DNA from 2 places in the Streptomyces sp. YIM S03343 genome. Region 1 is predicted to be linked to the other one. Evidence: riboswitches for the same ligand, from Rfam matches in the RefSeq annotation. Region 1 holds a riboswitch; the other holds the start of a gene.
What was found. A riboswitch is a leader RNA that binds a small molecule or an ion and turns the genes downstream of it on or off. The one in region 1 is predicted to bind glycine.
Positions count from the first base shown of each region.

Region 2: linked by a shared signal. The riboswitch ahead of gcvT (glycine cleavage system aminomethyltransferase GcvT) and the one ahead of gcvP (aminomethyl-transferring glycine dehydrogenase) in region 1 are both predicted to bind glycine.

Region 1 covers NZ_JBPUKX010000001.1:7,756,020-7,765,810, forward strand. The annotation lists gene ACSYGN_RS34250 (DNA polymerase IV) at 1-791, shown strand, start outside; gene ACSYGN_RS34255 (PRC-barrel domain-containing protein) at 1,218-1,589, opposite strand; glycine riboswitch at 1,729-1,823, shown strand; gene gcvP (aminomethyl-transferring glycine dehydrogenase) at 2,002-4,887, shown strand; gene ACSYGN_RS34265 (TOBE domain-containing protein) at 4,957-5,376, opposite strand; gene ACSYGN_RS34270 (ABC transporter ATP-binding protein) at 5,435-6,535, opposite strand; gene modB (molybdate ABC transporter permease subunit) at 6,735-7,592, opposite strand; gene modA (molybdate ABC transporter substrate-binding protein) at 7,589-8,416, opposite strand; gene ACSYGN_RS34285 (molybdopterin-dependent oxidoreductase) at 8,627-9,073, shown strand; gene ACSYGN_RS34290 (TOBE domain-containing protein) at 9,223-9,618, opposite strand; gene ACSYGN_RS34295 (DUF1707 SHOCT-like domain-containing protein) at 9,724-9,791, shown strand, end outside.
Region 2 covers NZ_JBPUKX010000001.1:2,849,565-2,859,355, reverse strand. The annotation lists gene gcvH (glycine cleavage system protein GcvH) at 1-155, opposite strand, end outside; gene gcvT (glycine cleavage system aminomethyltransferase GcvT) at 455-1,615, opposite strand; glycine riboswitch at 1,826-1,935, opposite strand; gene ACSYGN_RS12045 (AAA family ATPase) at 2,460-3,143, shown strand; gene ACSYGN_RS12040 (enhanced serine sensitivity protein SseB) at 3,290-4,084, shown strand; gene ACSYGN_RS12035 (enhanced serine sensitivity protein SseB C-terminal domain-containing protein) at 4,355-5,152, shown strand; gene ACSYGN_RS12030 (ABC transporter permease) at 6,058-7,056, shown strand; gene ACSYGN_RS12025 (ABC transporter substrate-binding protein) at 7,113-8,861, shown strand; gene ACSYGN_RS12020 (ABC transporter permease) at 8,934-9,791, shown strand, end outside.

The sequences.
Region 1 (9,791 bases):
GGCCCGTGGTGGCCGAGCGGGAGACCAAGTCGGTGTCGGTGGAGGACACGTACGACGTGGACATCCACGACCGCGTACGGGTCGGCACGGAGGTGCGGAGGCTGGCCGACCGCTGTGTTCGGAGACTGCGCGCCTCCGGCCTGTCCGGGCGCACGATCGTACTGAAGGTGAGGCGATACGACTTTTCCACCCTGACCCGCTCCGAGACACTGCGCGGGCCCACCGACGACCCGGCGGTCGTGCGCGAGGCCGCCGCACGGCTGCTGGACTCCGTGGACACGACGGGCGGGGTCCGGCTGCTCGGGGTGGGCGTCAGCGGGCTCGCCGACTACACCCAGGAGGACCTCTTCGCCCAGGCCGCCGAGGCGGCGGAGGACACCGCTGCGGAGGAGGAGACCACCGACCGGGCGGCGGAGGCACGGCCCTCGCCAGAGCCGGGGGAGCGGCGCTGGCCCGCGGGACACGACGTGCGCCACACCGAGTACGGGCACGGATGGGTACAGGGCAGCGGCCTCGGACGGGTCACCGTACGGTTCGAGACCCCCGCCTCGGAACCCGGCAGGGTACGGACTTTCCGGGTCGAGGACCCGGACCTGGAGCCGGCGGATCCGCTGCCGCTGGTGACACGAAGACCCGGGCAGGACCCCACGGCATCGGTGCGGGGTCCTGCCGCGGCGGACGACAGCCCCGCCGATTCCGGGGAAACCCATGCACTTTCGGGAGCGAGGCCCACCGCTCATCGAGGGAACGGCTCCGGTACGGCACACCCGGCCACAGGCTCCCGCTCCTAGGGTGTGTCTGACAATTCGCGTCGGATCAGCGCGTGGCGTCTGGTGCGGTGCATCGCAAGGAGGAGGATCGCCCGCGTACTGGACGTACTCGGGTGATCCGACAACGCGGCGAGGTGCCGTGCCAGGCGTCGCGCGCCCGGCGGGAATGGTCAGACACGCCCTAGGGCGTGTTTCGAAAGTCCCGCCTGCCCTGCGACGCCTGGCACGCACGCTCGCTGTGTTGTCGGGATCGCCCACGTACGCCCAGTACGAGGGCGACCCTCCGCCTTGCGATCGCACGCACCAGACGCCGCAGGGCCCGCCCTTCGGGCGGCCGGCGCTACTTTCGAAACACGCCCTAGTAGGGCCTGTCCGGCGGATCGAGTCGGAAGAAACCGACGGTACCCATCGCCCCCCGTGTCTCCGGCATGATCCGCCGGACAGGCCCTACGCGTCCTCCTGCCCCGCGAGTCTGCCGAAGTCGTGGTCGGGGACCGGTGGAGCAGGGGTCACATCGAGGCCGTAGTGGTGGTAGAGCTGGAGTTCCTGTTCCGGGGAGAGATGACGGCCGACGCCGAAATCGGGCGCGTCCTTGATCAGGCTGCGGTCGAAGGGGACGTGGAGGGTGCCTTCGACCAGTTCGCTGGGCTCCAGAGGGACGAAAGCGTCCCGGGAGAACAGGCCGGTGCGTATGGCGGCCCATTCCGGCACGCCCGTCGCGTCGTCGAGGTACACCTCGTCCACAGTGCCGATCTTGGTGCCGCTGCGGTCGAACGCCCTGCGGCCGATCAGGCTGCGCGGATCGATGTCGGTTCGCACGGTCCCTCCACTTGGTCGCATGGGTCGCATGGGCAGCAACTCATTCGCGGTCACTACATCACTACAAAAGGCCACATCCGGGGCGGCGGCCACTCGAAGTACCCTCCGCGGGCCCCGCTGGTACGCTGACAGCGGCTGCTGACCCCGTGCGGGAGAGTCCTCCGGAGTCACCGGGGGCGCCGAAGGAGCAAATCCTCCCCGGAATCTCTCAGGCCCACGTACCGTGCGGACGAGGTCACTCTGGAAAGCAGGGCGGGTGCCGACGGGCCTCCGCTCTCACCGACGGTGAAAACCGGGAGCGCTCGGGCGGCCCGGTGAAGCTCTCAGGTTGAGATGACAGAGGGGGAGGCCGTCCGGGGACCCATGCCTGTGGTACCCCCCGAAGGTCGCGTCAGACCAGGAGGCCTCCGCAATGACCGCCCACCGCATCCCGCTCTCCGAGCTCGAACAGGGCATCCCCTTCGAACAGCGCCACATCGGTCCCGGCCACGAGGCACGGGCCAAGATGCTCGCGCAGGTCGGCTACGCCTCGCTGGACGAGCTCACCGCCGCCGCCGTACCCGACGTGATCAAGAGCACCGCCGTGCTCGATCTGCCGTCCGCCCGCACCGAGGCCGAGGTGCTGGCCGAGCTGCGCGCGCTGGCCGACCGCAACCAGGTCCTCGACTCGATGATCGGACTCGGGTACTACGGCACATTCACCCCGCCGGTGATCCTGCGCAACGTCATGGAAAACCCGGCCTGGTACACCGCGTACACGCCCTACCAGCCGGAGATCTCGCAGGGCCGCCTGGAGGCGCTGCTGAACTTCCAGACCATGGTCGCCGATCTCACCGGACTGCCGACCTCCGGTGCCTCCCTCCTCGACGAGGGCACCGCCGCCGCCGAGGCCATGGCGCTGTCGCGCCGCATGGGCAAGAACAAGAAGGGCCTCTTCCTGGTCGACGCGGACGCCCTTCCGCAGACCATCGCCGTGATCGAGACGCGCGCGGAGCCGACGGGCGTCGACGTCGTCGTCGCGGACCTCACCGACGGCATCCCGGCCGCCGTCGCCGGACGTGAGATCAACGGCGTGCTGATCCAGTACCCCGGCGCCTCCGGGGCCGTACGCGACATCAGGCCCGTCGTCGAGCAGGCGCACGAGCTGGGCGCCGTGGTGACGGTCGCCGCCGACCTGCTCGCCCTGACGCTGCTGAAGCCGCCCGGCGAACTCGGCGCGGACATCGCCGTCGGCACGACCCAGCGTTTCGGCGTGCCGATGGGCTTCGGCGGGCCGCATGCCGGCTACATGGCGGTGCGTGAGACCTACGCACGCAGCCTGCCCGGCCGCCTGGTCGGCGTCTCCGTGGACGCCGACGGTCACAAGGCCTACCGACTCGCCCTCCAGACCCGCGAGCAGCACATCCGCCGCGAGAAGGCGACCAGCAACATCTGCACCGCCCAGGTGCTGCTCGCCGTGATGGCCGGCATGTACGCCGTCTACCACGGGCCGGAAGGACTGACGGGCATCGCCCGGCGCACTCATCGCTACGCCACGATCCTCGCGGCCGGACTCGAGGCGGCCGGGATCGAGATCGTCCACGGCGCCTACTTCGACACCCTCACCGCCCGGACCGAGGGCCGCGCGGCCGAGATCGTCGCCGCCGCACGGGAACGCGGGGTCAACCTGCACCTCGTCGACGCCGACCACGTCTCCCTGTCCTGCGACGAGACCACCACCCGCGCCCAGCTGGGCGCCGTATGGGCGGCGTTCGGCGTCACGGACGACATCGAGGCACTGGACACGACCGCGCAGGACACGCTTCCGCAGGCGCTGCTGCGCACCGACGCCTTCCTCTCCCACCCCGTCTTCCATCAGTACCGGTCCGAGACCGCCATGCTGCGCTACCTGCGCAGGCTCGCCGACCGCGACTACGCGCTCGACCGCGGCATGATCCCGCTCGGCTCCTGCACCATGAAGCTCAACGCGACCACCGAGATGGAGCCCGTCACCTGGCCCGAGTTCGGCGCTCTGCATCCGTTCGCCCCAGCCGAGCAGGCCGGCGGTTACCTCACGCTCATCCAGGAGCTGGAGGAACGCCTCGCCGAGGTCACGGGCTACGACAAGGTGTCCCTTCAGCCCAACGCAGGGTCGCAGGGCGAGCTGTCCGGCCTGCTCGCCGTACGCGGCTACCACCGCGCCAACGGCGACGAGCGGCGCACCGTCTGCCTCATCCCGTCCTCCGCGCACGGCACCAACGCCGCCAGCGCCGTGATGGCGGGCATGAAGGTCGTCGTGGTGAAGACCGCCGAGGACGGCGGGATCGACGTCGCGGACCTCCGCGCCAAGATCGAGCAGCACCGCGACGAACTCGCCGTACTCATGATCACCTATCCGTCGACGCACGGTGTGTTCGAGGAACACGTCGCCGACATCTGCGCGCAGGTCCACGAGGCGGGCGGCCAGGTGTACGTCGACGGCGCCAACCTCAACGCCCTGGTGGGCCTGGCCAGGCCCGGCCACTTCGGCGGCGACGTCTCCCACCTCAACCTGCACAAGACCTTCTGCATCCCGCACGGCGGCGGCGGTCCCGGCGTCGGCCCGATCGGTGTGCGCGCACACCTCGCGCCGTACCTGCCCAACCACCCGCTGCAGCCCGCCGCGGGCCCGGAGACGGGTGTCGGACCGGTCTCGGCGGCCCCGTGGGGCTCCGCGGGCATCCTGCCGATCTCCTGGGCGTACATCCGTCTCATGGGGGGCGAGGGCCTCAGGCGTGCCACCCAGATGGCGGTGCTCTCCGCCAACTACATCGCCAAGCGCCTCGAACCGCACTACCCGGTGCTCTACACCGGCCCCGGCGGCCTGGTCGCCCACGAGTGCATCATCGACCTGCGGCCGCTCACCAAGGCGACCGGGGTGACCGTGGACGACGTGGCCAAGCGCCTGATCGACTACGGCTTCCACGCGCCGACGATGTCGTTCCCGGTGGCCGGCACGCTGATGATCGAGCCGACCGAGTCCGAGGACCTTGGCGAGCTCGACCGGTTCTGCGAGGCGATGATCGCCATTCGACGGGAGATCGAGAAGACCGCCTCCGGCGCGTGGCCCGCCGACGACAACCCGCTGCGCGGCGCCCCGCACACCGCGGCCGCCCTGAGCGGGGAGTGGGAGCATGCCTACAGCCGTGGGGAGGCAGTCTTCCCGGCCGGCGTCTCGGCCGCGGACAAGTACTGGCCGCCGGTGCGCCGCATAGACCAGGCGTTCGGCGACCGGAACCTGGTCTGCTCGTGCCCGCCCCCGGAGGCGTACCAGGACTGAGCCGGGCTACGAAACGGGAGGGCCCTCTGCCGGCCTGAGGGCCGGGCGAGGGTCCTCCCGTGCTGTGTGTCACGCCGTCGCCAGTGCCACCTCGGTCGACTTGATCAGGGCTACGACGGGCATCCCGGCAGCGAGGCCGAGTTCGTCGGCGGCCTCCTTGGTGATCGCGGCGGTGAGTTCCGCGCCGCCGACATCCACCTTGACGGCGGCCATGGCGGAACCGGCGGCGACGCCGGTGATCCTGCCGGGCAACTGGTTGCGGATCGACAGACCCTGGACCGGCGCGGTCGCGAGAGACACCTCTGTCGACTTCACCAGAGCGCGCACGGCCGAGCCCGCGCCGAGACCCAGGTCCTCCGCTGCGTCCAGCGTGATCGCCGCGGTGAGATCCCGGCCGCTGTCCAGCCGGACGCTGACTGTGGCCATGGCCTCGCCGGGGGTGACGGCGGTGACGGTGCCGGGCAGCTGGTTGCGGATGCTCAGGCTCATGCGGTGCCTCACTGGGTGAGTCGGTGGGGGGAATGCCCACCGTAGCCCGGACAGGGCGTCATGCCGGGTATGCGTGCGTCTGGGTCGCCTTGACCGTCGCCCAGAGGGCCACCCCCGGGTGAAGACCGAGCTCGGCGGTGGCGACGGTGGTGAGGTCGGCGGCGAGCGGGAGTTCACCGGTCAGGTTGGCGCGGATCTGGTCGCCGTGCTTCTCCAGGGTCGTCACCTCGCAGCGCCACAGATTGCGGGCGCTGGAGCCGGAGGGCCGGTCCCGGTAGAGGGTGACGGCGCCCGGCGGGAACGCCACGAAGACCTCGCCGGAGAGTTCCTCGGTGGTGGTGATCGCAGGACCCGCGTCGAGCCGGACCGAGTGGCCGCTCTCGGCCCGGCCCCGGTACAGGTTCAGCCCGACCAACTGGGCGACGTAGTCCGTACGCGGATGGCGCGCGATATGGGTGGGGGAGCCCTCCTGCACCACCTGGCCGTTCTCGATCACCACGAGCCGGTCGGCCAGCACCATGGCGTCGAGCGGATCGTGGGTGACCAGCACGGCCACGGCCTCGAACTCGGCGAGATGATGCCGCAGCTGCGAGCGGACCTCCAGCCGGGTCCGGGCGTCCAGGGCGGCGAGGGGCTCGTCCAGGAGCAGCAGCCGGGGCTGTACGGCCAGCGCCCGGGCCAGGGCGACCCGCTGGGCCTGGCCACCGGACAGCCCGCGCGGCTTGGCAGCCGCGTGGTCGGCGAGACCCATGCGCTCCAGCCACTCGGCGGCCACGGCACGCGCCTCGGCCCTGGTCGCGCCGTGGCAGCGCGGTCCGAACGCCACGTTGTCGAGGGCCGAGAGATGCGGGAAGAGCAGATAGTCCTGGAAGACCACACCGACCGGGCGGAACTCGGGCGGCGTCCGCTCCAGCCCGGCGCCGTCCAGGCGCAGGTGGCCTCCGGTGAGCGGGACCAGACCGGCCAGGGCGCGCAGCGCGGTGGTCTTGCCCGCGCCGTTCGGGCCCAGCAGGGCTACGACATCGCCGGGCGCCGCGGTCAGCGCGACGTCGAGACGGAAGGAACCGCGGTCGACGACGAGGCGGGCGTCCAGTCCCTCGCCGTGCGCCGTACCGGCGGAGCCCGCGGCACTGGCACCGTGGGGTGCCTTGGCGGACATGGTGTCGTCGAGTTCGGTCATGAAGGCATCGTCCAGCATCGTCGAAGTGTTGATCGCGGGGGCCGACGCGGTACACGCCGGTCCAACTGGAGGGGACTGGCCCGGGCGTGGCCCTGGGCGTGACGTCATATCGATCCGGCGGTCCTACGACCGTAACGGACCGCGTCCGTCGTTGTCCGGGCCGGCCGGTACGCGGCCGTCATGACGCCGTGATCCAGCGGTCCCTCAGCCCCGCCAGCACAGTGATCGACACGGCCAGCAGGACCAGGCTGAGCGAGATCGCGGCCTCCGGATCGTTCTGGAGTGCCAGATAGACGGCCAGCGGCATCGTCTGCGTACGGCCGGGGAAGTTCCCGGCGAAGGTGATCGTCGCGCCGAACTCGCCCAGCGCCCGCGCCCAGGCCAGCACCGCGCCCGCCGCCACGCCCGGCGCGATCAGCGGCAGGGTGACCCGGCGGAACGCGGTGAAGCGGGAGGCGCCCAGCGTCGTGGCCGCCTCCTCGTAGCGGGGGTCGGAGGCGCGCAGGGTGCCCTCGACGCTGATGACGAGGAACGGCATCGCCACGAACGCCTCCGCGACCACCACGCCCGCCGTGGTGAACGGCAGCGTGATCCCGAACCAGGTGTCCAGCCACCGTCCGACGACCCCGTTGCGGCCGAGCGCCATCAGCAGCGCCACACCGCCCACCACCGGGGGCAGCACGAGCGGCAGCGTCACCAGGGCCCGGACGAGACCGCGCCCCGGGAAGTCGACCCTGGCCAGCAGCCAGGCCAGCGGCACACCGAGCACCAGGCTGACGGCGGTCGCTGCGGTGGCGCTGACCAGGGACAGCCGCAGCGCCTGCCACACCTCGGTGCTGCTCAACTGACCGGGCAACGTGCTCCACGGGGCCCGCACCAGCAGAGCGACCAGCGGCAGCAGGAGGAATGCGAGACCCGCCAGCGCGGGAAGCAGCAGCGCCACCGGCACCCCCCGTCGGCCCGCGCCGCCGCGCCGCCGCCGCGGCCCACCATCGAGGGTGTCGGCTGCGGCGGCGGAGGTGTCGAGCCGGGTCACGGCTTGAGGAACCCGGCGTCGACGAGCACCTTCTGGCCCTCGGCGGACTGGACGAGGGCGATGAACGCCTTGGCCGCCGCGGCGTTGGGGGCGTTCTTGAGCAGGGCGATGGGGTAGGCGTTGACGGCCTTGGCCGATTCGGGGAACTCCACGCCCTCCACCTTGTCACCCGCCGCCTTCACATCGGTCTTGTAGACGATCGCGGCGTCTGCTTCCTTCAGCTCCACCTTGGTCAGGGCGCTCTTGACGTCCTGTTCGTACGACGCCGGGGTCAGCTTGAGACCGCTGGCGTCGAGGGCCTTCTGGGCGGCGGCGCCGCACGGCACCGTCTTGTCGCACAGGACGACCTTCAGGCCGGACTTGGTGAGGTCCTTCAGGGAGCTCACCTTGTCGGGGTTGCCCGGCAGGGTGGCGATCTCCAGCTGGTTGCGGACGAACGTGGCGGGGGTGGTGGCCGTGTCCTTCTTGTCCGTCACGATCGCCATCGTCTTGGGGCTGGCGGCGGCGAACACGTCCGCCGGGGCGCCTCCGGTGATGCTCGCGGCAAGGGTGTCGCTGCCGCCGAAGCTGAAGGTGACCTTGGTGCCGGGATGCGCGTTCTCGAACTCCTTGCCCAGCGTGGTGAAGCTCTCCTTGAGGGAGGCCGCGGCGAAGACGGTCACCGTGCCGGACAGCTTCGGGAAGGCGGACGAGGAGGAGTCGGACTTGGTTTCGGAGGAGGAGTCGGAGTTGGACGAGGAGCAGGCGGTGAGAGCCAGGAGCGCTACGGCGCTCACGCCGGCCACGTGGAGGGACCGGCGGGGGCGACGCGCGGAGCGGGTGATCACGGGATGTACTCCTCTAAGTCTTCGAATGAAGGCTGTCAAGCCCATCTACGGCCGAATGGCAGCCGTGCGCTGATGATACTCACGCATCTACCAGCTGTGATCCCCCCGGGGGGTCGCATTCGCGGTGGATCTTGGCGTCAAAGGTTCGCATGTGCGTTTGGGTGAGTGCAGCGCCCGGGTAAGGAGAGCCGCGGGAGGTGGTGGCACGTGACGCAGGTCGAGTTCGCCCTGACCGGGGACGTCGCCCGTCCGGTCCGGCTGGTGGTCTCCGATCTGCTGGCCTGGCCCCAGCAGCGGGTGAAGGTCGCCTTCGACTGTCTGACCAGCGGTGTGCAGCACCACGGCTTCGCCGGACCCCTGCTGCACGATGTGCTGTGCGACGCCGGACCCGGTTTCGACCCCGCCCGCCGCAAGGACCGGGCCCGCTTCCTGATCGCCGTGACAGGTGCCGACGGGCATCGCGCCCTGCTGTCATGGGCCGAGATCGACCCCGATTTCGCCCATGCACCGGTGCTGCTCGCCGTCGGCATCGACGACACACCGCTCGACCAGGACGGACCTCAGCTGGTGCTGCCGCAGGACCGCTGCGGGGCGCGGTACGTCAGCAGGGTCAATGCGATCCGGGTCGACGGCGGGTACGGCGTCCCGGTGTGAGCCTCTGCCGCCGCGGACGCGGGAGCGGGTGTGGGGGTGCCGAGAGTGCCGGGAGTGCCGGGAGTGCCGGGAGTGCCGGGAGTGCCGGGAGTGCCGGGAGTGACGGCAGTGCGTGGGCCGGTTGCCGTCTGCCGCAGGGAAGCCCGGCTTCAGATCCGGTCGATGTGCACGTTGGTCGACTTCACCCGGGCCGTGGCCTCCATGCCCACCTCCAGGCCCAGCTCCTCCACCGCCTCGCGGGTCAGCAGGGAGACGAGACGGTGCGGGCCCGCCTGGATCTCGACCTGCGCTGCGACATCGCCCAGCTTGATCGCGGTGACGATCCCGGGAAAGGCGTTGCGGACCGAGGTGTACGAGGTCTCCTCCTCGCCGGTTCCCGACCGGGCCAGCTCCACGGAGAACGAGGCGAGGTCGCGCCCTTCGATCAGGCGACGCCCCGACTCGTCGCGATGGGTCTCGACCCGGCCGGCGTCCGCCCAGCGGCGCGCGGTGTCGGGGCTGACGCCGAGCAGCCGTGCCGCCTGACCGATCGTGTAGGAGTGCATGCCGGTCACCATAGGCGCAAAAGAGCGTGCAACCCGAACGGGGGATTGGCTGCCGGGTGTATCGCGATATAGCTTTATCCCGTGGAGCGAGTCGGGGGTGACGGCATGTCGGGTGACCTGGTGGGCACGGCCGAGGCTGAGGGGGTGCGGGCCTCGCACGCGGATCGGGACGG
Region 2 (9,791 bases), 4.9 Mb from region 1:
ACCGTGTCGCCGACCGCCGGGAGCTGGACGTACACCACGTCACCGAGGGCGTTGGCCGCGTGCTCGGTGATGCCGACCGTCGACACGCCGTCCTGGGCGGCCGACAGCCACTCGTGTTCCTTGCTGTAGCGGAACTGCTGGGGGTTGTTGCTCATGACGTGAATTCTCCTGTACGCGAAGGACTGCGGTGACCGTGGTGACGGCAGAGACGATGATGGGCATAACTGCGACCATCCTGACCATCCTGACCACCCTGACCACCCTGACCACCCTGACCACTGTGACCGGTGGTGACCCTGCTGTGACCGCTGTGCCTGCGGCGGCAGAGGTGACTGTGGTGGCAGCAGTGATCGAGGCGACCGTGCGGGCTGTGCCCGGGCCGCCGGGGCGCGGTGGGCGCGCCCCGGGGAGACGGCTCGCGGAGAAGGCTCGTGGAGACGGCTCAGGCCGATCGCTACTTCTGGCGCCGGTAGAACGGCAGCGCCACGACCTCGTACGGCTCATGGCTGCCGCGGATGTCCACCCCGACCCCCGCCGTGCCCGGCGCCGAGTGCGCGGCGTCGACGTAGGCCATCGCGATCGGCCTGCCCAGCGTCGGGGACGGCGCCCCGGAGGTGACCTCGCCGATCACCTCGCCCCCGGCGACCACCGGGTACCCGGCGCGCGGCACCCGGCGGCCCTCGGCGACCAGGCCGACCAGGACGCGCGGCGGGCTCGCGGTGGCGCGCTCGGCGGCGGCCAGCAGCGCCTCGCGCCCCACGAAAGCGCCCTCCTTGCCGAACTTCACCACCCGGCCGAGCCCGGCGTCGAACGGCGTGAGCGCGGTGGACAGCTCGTGCCCGTACAGCGGCATGCCCGCCTCCAGGCGCAGCGTGTCACGGCAGGAGAGACCGCACGGGACCAGACCGGCCGACGCGCCCGCCTCGGTCAGCGCCTTCCACAACTTCACGGCGTCGGCCGGGGCGACGAACAGTTCGAAGCCGTCCTCGCCGGTGTACCCGGTGCGCGCGATCAGTGCCGGGACACCGGCGACGGTGCCGGGGAGTCCGGCGTAGTACTTCAGCCCGTCGAGGTCGGCGTCGGTCAGGGACTTCATGATGCCGGGGGACTCGGGGCCCTGGACGGCGAGGAGGGCGTAGTTGTCGCGGTCGTCGCGCACCTCGGCGTCGAAGCCCGTGGAGCGCTCGGTCAGCGCGTCCAGCACCACCTGGGCGTTGGACGCGTTGGCGACCACCATGTACTCGGTCTCGGCGAGCCGGTAGACGATCAGGTCGTCGAGGATGCCGCCGTCGGCCCGGCAGATCATCGTGTAGCGGGCCCGGCCCACGGCCAGCGCGGCGAGGTCGCCGACCAGCGCGTGGTTCAGCAGGGCGCCGGCCTGCGTGCCGGTCACCGTGATCTCACCCATGTGGGAGAGGTCGAACAGTCCGGCCCGGGTGCGTACGGCGTTGTGCTCGTCGCGCTCGGAGCCGTAGCGCAGCGGCATGTCCCAGCCGGCGAAGTCGGTCATCGTCGCGCCGAGCGAGCGGTGCAGGGCGTCCAGCGCGGTACGGCGCGGAGCCGCGGGGGCGGCGGGAAAGGCGGCAGGGGACAGGGCAGGGTCGGTGCTGCTCATCGGTCGTCTCCAAAGGCAAGGCGAAGCAAGACATGACAAGGGCGGGGGTCGGTCCTCGTCCTCCCCATCTGTCATCGGAACCTGAGAGGTTCGCCGTGACTCGTGGGCGCTCCCCACGGGGGTCGCCCATGCCACGGTTTGCACCTTGGGTGGGGCCGCCGGAGCCGGAGTACCGGAGTACCGCGGCGGCGGCCCGCTTTTCAGATGTGCCTCGCCCGCGCGGTATCGGGGCCTGAGAGATTCAAGGGAGGGACTTGCTCCTTCGGCGTCCCCGGAGCGCTCTGTCCGAGCGCCGCAGGGAACTCTCCCGCGCGGATTCAAGCGGCCGGTATGCAGTTGGCGCGGACATCATCGCACGCGTCCCGGGGGGACGGCAGGGCGGGCGCGGGAGCGGAATCGGCTCCGGCGGCGGCCGGAAAACGGCGCCCCGCGATGGCCGGATAAGAGTGGGCCGAGAGGGGGCCGTCATTTGCGAACCGGATTGACGCTACTGACGTCGCAATGCAAGGCAATCGGCGGCGGCGGGCATTGAATGCCGGGGTGATGGTGGGGGTGACACCTGTAAAGCGCCGTGTTGCTGCTGACGCCGGAATGCGCGGCGAGGGTGTGTCGACATCTGTGACCCGTCTGTTGCTCCTTACGGACCGGCCGCGGAACTCTGTGGATTACCTTCTCTTTACAGTCGAGGGGCACAACGCCGTCGGGACCCAAGGGGAACCCAAGGAACAACCAGGGGGGAACCAGGGAACGCTCAAGGGAGTACGCGAAGGCCCGAGGAAGGCCCGAGGGACATCCGAGGGAAGCCCGGGAGAGGCCCGAGGGAAGTCCAGGGGAGGACGAGTAAGTGAAGACCACAGTGAAAAGGACGACGACCGCATACGCCACGACCACGGGGGTCGCCCTGTCGGGACAGCCCACCGCCCCCGCCCGCGAGCGCCGCGCCGAGCGCCCCGAGCCGGTCGTCCGCGACCTGCGCGAACGCGCCGGACACAGCCCGCACGGCCTGGTCTTCGGCCCCCGTGACCTCGTCGTCGTCACCGGCCTGCCCGGCAGCGGCAAGTCCACCCTCATGCACCGCGCGGTCCGCGGCACACGCGTCGACTCCCAGGACACCCGCGACCGCTGGGCGGACCGCCTGCCCCGCTGCCTCCCGTACGCCCTCTACCGCCCTGTGGTCCGTCTCGCCCACTACGCCGGACTGCGCAGCGCCCTGCGCACCGGCCGAGGTGTCGTGGTGCACGACTGCGGCAGCCAGGCCTGGGTCCGCGGCTGGCTGGCCCGCGAGGCCCGGCGCCGGGGCGGCACCCTGCATCTGCTGCTCCTCGACGTCACCCCGGACACCGCCCTCCAGGGCCAGCTCGACCGCGGCCGGGGCGTCTCGCGCTACGCCTTCCTGCGCCACCGGCGCGCCACCGCCCGGCTGCTGCACGCCGTGGAACGCGGTGACCTGCCCGAGGGCTGCGGCGCGGCGGTGCTCCTCGACCGGGACGCGGTGGACGCGCTGCGACGGGTGACCTTCGCGGGATGAGGCGGGTGACCTTCGCGGGATGAGGCGGGTGACCGTCGCGGGATGAATGGGGTGAGTGGGGTGAACGGACCGACCCGGCCGGACCCGGGCCCGGCACCCGCTAGCCTTTCAGCCACAGCAGTGGACCCCAGCAGGCGGTAGAACAGATGGACTTCCCGGCGGCGGACTTTCCCGCGGACTACCCGGCGCAGACACACCCCCATCCGCACGGCGGTTGGCCCGGCAACGAACTGGAGGAGGTGCTCTCCGCCTCCCTCGGCGTACCCTCGGCCGCCGGCCGTGTCGTCGAGGTCCTCGGCCGCAGCTTCCTCTGGGTGCCCCTGCCCAACGGCGGCGGCCCGCAGAGCGGCCCCCTCGACCTGCCCACCATGGAGATCGCCGGCCAGGCGTACGTCCCGGTGTTCAGCTCGGAGGAGCAGTTCCGCCAGGTCGTCGGCTCCCATATGTCGTTCACCGTCGCGCCCGCCACCGAGTTCGCCCGCGGGCTGCCCGCCCAGATCGGCCTCGCCCTCAACCCGGACGGCGTCGTCGGTGTGCCCCTGCCCCCGGCCGCCGTCGCCGAGGTCGCCCGCAGCGGCCGTACCGAACTCGACGGACCGACCGGCGGCGGCCGTGTCCGTCTCTTCGAACCCGACTGGCAGGACGACCCGGTCGAGTTCCTCGCCGCCGCATCCGCCGAGTTCGGCGCCACGGGCGTCGTCCTCAGCGCCCGGCGCTGCCTCGCCGTCATCGAGACCGCCGACCCCGTCATGTTCATCGGCGTCGAACTCACCCAGTGGGAGGGCGAACTGCGGGAACTCCCGCTCGACGCCCTCGGCCGCGCCCTCGGCCGCGTCGCCGTCCCCTGGCCGGTCAACCTCGTCCTCCTCGACGTGGCCCAGGACCCCGTCGGCGACTGGCTGAAGCAACACGTACGCCCCTTCTACCAGTACGGCCAGTAGCGCGGGGGCCGTCGCCCGGCCCGACAACTGTGCAGTTCCGGGGACTGAAGTGCCCTGAAGGGGCGCGGGGCTGTACCGACATGCGGCTCCGCCGCGACGGGGGTACCTCCCTACTCGAACGAAGTTGAGAGCTCGGGGGAACGACCAGCCACGACGGCGCCGCAGACGACGAACGACAGACGACAACGCCACATCACGGCACTCTCAGCGGAGCGCCCGGCCCTTAAGCTGGTTTCATATCCGGGGCAACTTAGTGGAGGGGCGGTACAGGTGAGCGCGAGCGGCACCGCGACCGGACAGGTCGAGCACATGGTGCGCCAGGTGACGCCCGGGCGCTACGACGCCTACGAGGCCCTCCTGCGCGCCCTCGCCAGCCCCTCCTCCGGCCAGGTCTGGATGCTCCTGTGGCACGGTCAGGCCGGCTCCCCGGACGCCCAGTACGGCACCATGGAGGTCGGCGGCTACGGCTACGCGCCCTGCGTCACCTCCGCCCAGGAACTGTCGGCCAGCGGCTGGAGCCGGTCGTACGAGGTCGTCGACGGACTCGACGTCGCCCGCACCCTCTACCCCGACCACTACGGCCTCTGGCTCAACCCGCACGCCCCCGGGGGCGGTGTCGGCGTCCCGTGGCCCGACCTCCGCCGTATCGCCACCGGCCTCGACCGCCAGCCCGCCGGACCCCTGCGGCTGTCGGAACCCGGCATCGCCATCCCTCAGTTCTACGCCCTCCTCACCCAGAACGCCCACCGCACCCCGGCCCTCCGCTCCCTGCGCCGCGCCTGGGTACAGCCCGCCCTCGGCGCGCCCTACCTGGCCATCGGCCTCGACGTCTACGACACCTCGCCGCCCTCGGTCGACTCCGTGCGGGCGATGATGCAGCAGTCCATCGGCGCCGTGCCCGACGGGCTGCCGGTGTCCACGGTGGCCATGTCGGACGACTTCGACCCGGTGGTGATGTGGCTGCGCGCCAATGCCCGGCCGTTCTATGACCGTGAGGCCCATGGCGGGGCGGGCGCGGGGGCCGCCGCGGGGACGGGGTACGGGTTCCCGCCGGCTGGCGGTTACTGACCCCTCCTGTTCTGTTTGCTCGGTCGCCTCCGGGGCGCTTTGTGCCGCCCCTACGGCTCCCTCGCGGCCGACGCGTAGGCACAGCTCACGGGGGTGGGCCCTTGCCCTCGGGACACGTGACGCCGTCGGGATGTGTGGCGGGACGCCGTAGGGACACAGGACGCCGCCGCCACCCGTCAAGCCCGCCCGAAGCGGCGCAACGTGGAGATGCGTCACGCCGTAGAAAGGTTCCGGGGTTGGGCCGGGCCCCCTCCGCACCTGTTGACGCAGCTCGCCCCCCACCGCGCCCTCACGTGGCCCCCAACCCCCACCTCACCTGGCAGAATCCCCATCTGAGTCCTATTGACGCGCCTTCTTCGATAAGGCCATTGCCCGCAATGTGAGACGGGTATTGACGGGACTTCTGCATTCCGATAATCGCGCACGCGTATCCGCCGGATTTCATGCCACTGCCCTCCCTCGGACCGCGCCCGTGACCGAGCCTGCGGGCTGCCGCTATACGATCTGGTCAGTCCCGGTGCAACCCCTTTTCGCGCCGTCCGGCCGTCGGTGGGAGCCCTGGGGTGGTCAATACCTTTTCGAATCGGCCGTAAGATTCACTCAGCAAACACTTTCTCTACGCACGTAGACACAGTGACGTGTCCGAAGCGTGCCGAATTGCCGTTGAGTCGCCAACTGCTCCACATCCGGTACGCGCTACCCAGCGTTCGGATAACGGAATCCCCAGCAGTGCATCACGGTTGCGCATACATTCTCCGTCAGATCTGGCGGGTGATCGCAACCACGCTGAAGACTCCCGGTTCAAGCACATAGGGTCCTCTGACCCCGTGGACTAAGTAAGACGACAAACCCGCACAGAGCGGCAGGCGCAGCCGGTCACCACCGGCGAGAGGGGTCTGGTCACAGTGACCGCACCGATCGAGACCACCGGGGCGGCAGCCGAGGCACAGCCAGAAGCTGTCCTCGAGGGTGCCGGTAAGGGGCAGATCGAGGGCCGTTCCCTTGGACAGATCGCCTGGACTCGGTTCAAAAAGGACAGAGTTGCCGTCGTTGGCGGCGTCATCGTCATCCTGCTGATCCTGCTCGCGGTCCTGTCCCGCCCGATCCAGTCCATGTTCGGCCTGGACCCGAACGCCTTCCACCAGGACCTGATCAGCCCCGACACCTCGCTGCCCAAGAGCGGCTGGGGCGGTATGAGCCTGGAGCACCCGCTGGGCGTCGACCCGAAGTTCGGCCGCGACATCGCCACCCGCATCCTGGAGGGCTCCTGGGTGTCACTGGTGGTCGCCTTCGGCGCCACGGTGCTGTCCAACGTGATCGGCGCCATCCTCGGTGTCGTCGCCGGCTACTACGGCGGGCGCACCGACACGTTCATCAGCCGTCTGATGGACATCTTCCTGGCCTTCCCGCTGCTGCTCTTCGCGATCGCCATCTCCGCGACCCTGCAGGGCGGTGCGTTCGGCCTCAACGGGCTGCCGCTGCACCTCAGCGTGCTGATCTTCGTCATCGGCTTCTTCAACTGGCCCTACCTGGGCCGTATCGTGCGCGGCCAGACCCTGGCCCTGCGCGAGCGTGAGTTCATCGACGCATCCCGGGGCATGGGCGCCAAGGGCCCGTACATCGTGTTCCGGGAGCTGATGCCCAACCTGGTCGGTCCGATCATCGTCTACTCGACGCTGCTGATCCCGACCAACATCCTCTTCGAGGCTTCCCTGAGCTTCCTCGGCGTCGGCATCCAGCCGCCCCAGGCGTCCTGGGGCGGCATGCTCCGGGACGCGGTCACGTACTACCAGGTCGACCCCCAGTACATGATCGTGCCCGGCCTCGCCATTTTTGTGACCGTCCTGGCGTTCAACCTGCTGGGCGACGGTCTCCGTGATGCTCTCGACCCGCGCAGCCGCTGACGCCTGCCGCAGAGAGCCTGACAAAGTTTCCGACAATGAAGGGGAACCAGCCCATCATGCGAAGGTCAGCGCTGGCCGCCATTGCGGCCATCGGAAGTGCGAGTCTGCTGGTCGCAGGCTGCAGCAAGGCCGATGACAACTCTAACGACAACGGCTCCGGCTCCGCCGCTGCCAACGCCGCTACCAAGGACGTGGTCAACGCCTCCTCGAAGAAGGGCGGGACGCTCACCTACGAGCTGTCCGACGTTCCGGACTCCTTCGACCCCGGCAACACGTACTACGCGTACATGTACAACCTCAGCCGGCTCTACGCCCGCCCGCTGATGACCTTCCAGCCCGGTGCCGGTTCCAAGGGCAACACCCTGGTCCCCGACCTCGCGGCCAGCAAGGGTGTGCCGAGCGACGGCGGCAAGACCTGGACGTACAAGCTGCGCAGCGGCCTGAAGTACCAGGACGGCACGGCGATCACCTCGAAGGACGTCAAGTACGCCGTCGAGCGCTCCAACTTCGCGCGTGACGTGCTCTCCCTCGGCCCGAACTACTTCCAGGTGTTCATGGCCGACAGCGCCAAGTACAAGGGCCCCTACAAGGACAAGAGCGCCAAGGGCCTGTCCTCCATCGAGACCCCGGACGACACGACGGTCGTCTTCCACCTGAAGCAGGCCTTCCAGGAGTTCGACTACCTGGTCGCCGCCCCGCAGACGGCCCCGGTCCCGCAGTCCAAGGACAACGGCGTCGACTACGTCAAGAACATCGTGTCCTCGGGCTCGTACAAGTTCCAGAGCTACTCCGAGGGCAAGAGCGCCGTCCTCGTGCGCAACGAGAACTGGGACCCGAAGACCGACCCGCTGCGCAAGCAGCTGCCGGACAAGATCGTCGTCAACCTGAAGGTCAACGCCGAGACGATCGACAAGGACGTCCTCGCCGGCGACGCGATAGACCTCGGTGGCACCGGCGTCCAGGCCGCGACCCAGGCGCAGATCCTCACGGACTCCGCCAAGAAGGCGAACTCCGACAACACCTACGGTGGCCGCCTGGTCTACATGGCGATCAACACCAAGGTGAAGCCGTTCGACAACGTCGCCTGCCGCAAGGCCGTGCAGTACGCGATCGACAAGGTCTCCGTCCAGACCGCCGAGGGCGGTCCGGTCCGCGGTGACGTCGCCACCACCGTCCTCCCGCCGGACATCCCCGGCTACTCGAAGTCGGACGTCTACGCCTCCACCGGCAGCAAGGGCGACACCGCCAAGGCCAAGGAGCAGCTGAAGGCCTGCGGCAAGACGGCCATCAGCACCAACATCTCGGCCCGTTCCGACCGTCCGCAGGAGGTCGACGCCGCCACGGCGATCATCAACTCCCTGAAGAAGGTCGGCATCAACGCCACCCTCAAGCAGTACCCGTCGGGCAAGTACTTCACCGACTACGCGGGTGTCCCGAAGTTCACCGAGAAGCAGAACATCGGCCTGATCATGATGCAGTGGGGCGCCGACTGGCCGTCCGGCTACGGCTTCCTGCAGCAGATCCTGAACGGCAGCGCCATCGGTGCCTCCGGTAACACCAACCTGTCGCAGTACGACAACAAGGACGTCAACAACCTCCTGTCGAAGGCGATCGCGACGCAGGACACCACCGCGCGCAACGCCCTGTACACGGAGATCGACAAGAAGACGATGGACGACGCCGTCCTCGTGCCGCTGACCTACTTCAAGGTCCTGCTGGCCCGCCCGAAGGCCACCAACCTGGTGTCCACGGCGGCCTTCAGCGGCCAGTACGACTACCTCAACATCGGCGTCGAGTCGAAGTAGCAGCCCCGGAAGGCAGGTGAAGGCATTGGTGCCCGCGGGCCGCGAGGCCCGCGGGCACCAGCGCCGATCCCCGTGATCTCGTACATCCTCCGCCGGACGTTCGCGGCAGTGATCCTGCTGCTGATCGTCTCAGCGGTCACTTTTGCCATCTTCTTCCTCCTGCCGCGACTCGCCGGCCAGACAGCGGACCAGCTGGCGCAGCAGTACATCGGCAAGAGCCCGTCGAAGGCGGACGTCGTAGCGGTCAAGCACAACCTCGGTCTGGACCAGCCCGTCTATGTCCAGTACTGGCACTTCATCAAGGGGATCGTCTCCGGCGCCACCTACGACCTCGGCCCCACCACCGCGCACTGCGACGCGCCGTGCTTCGGCTACTCCTTCAAGACCCACCAGGCGGTCTGGCCCGACCTCACCTCCCGCATCCCCGTCACCGCCTCGCTGGCGGCGGGCGCGGCCGTGATGTGGCTGGTCTCCGGTGTGACCATCGGTGTCATCTCCGCGCTGAAGCCGCGCTCGTTCTTCGACCGCACCTTCATGGGTGTCGCGCTCGCCGGTGTCTCGCTGCCCATGTTCTTCACGGGCAACCTGGCACTGCTGCTCTTCACCTATCAGTGGCCGATCTTCGGCCGCACCTACGTCCCGTTCACCGAGAACCCCGCCCAGTGGGCCAACACCCTCTTCCCCGCGTGGTGCTCGCTCGCCCTCCTGTACTCCGCCATCTACGCGCGGCTCACCCGCTCGGGCATGCTGGAGACGATGAACGAGGACTTCATCCGCACGGCCCGCGCCAAGGGCCTGCGGGAGCGCACCGTGGTGACCCGGCACGGACTACGGGCCGCTCTCACCCCGATCATCACCGTCTTCGGCATGGACCTCGGTCTGCTGCTCGGCGGTGCCGTGATCACCGAAACCGTGTTCTCGTTGCACGGC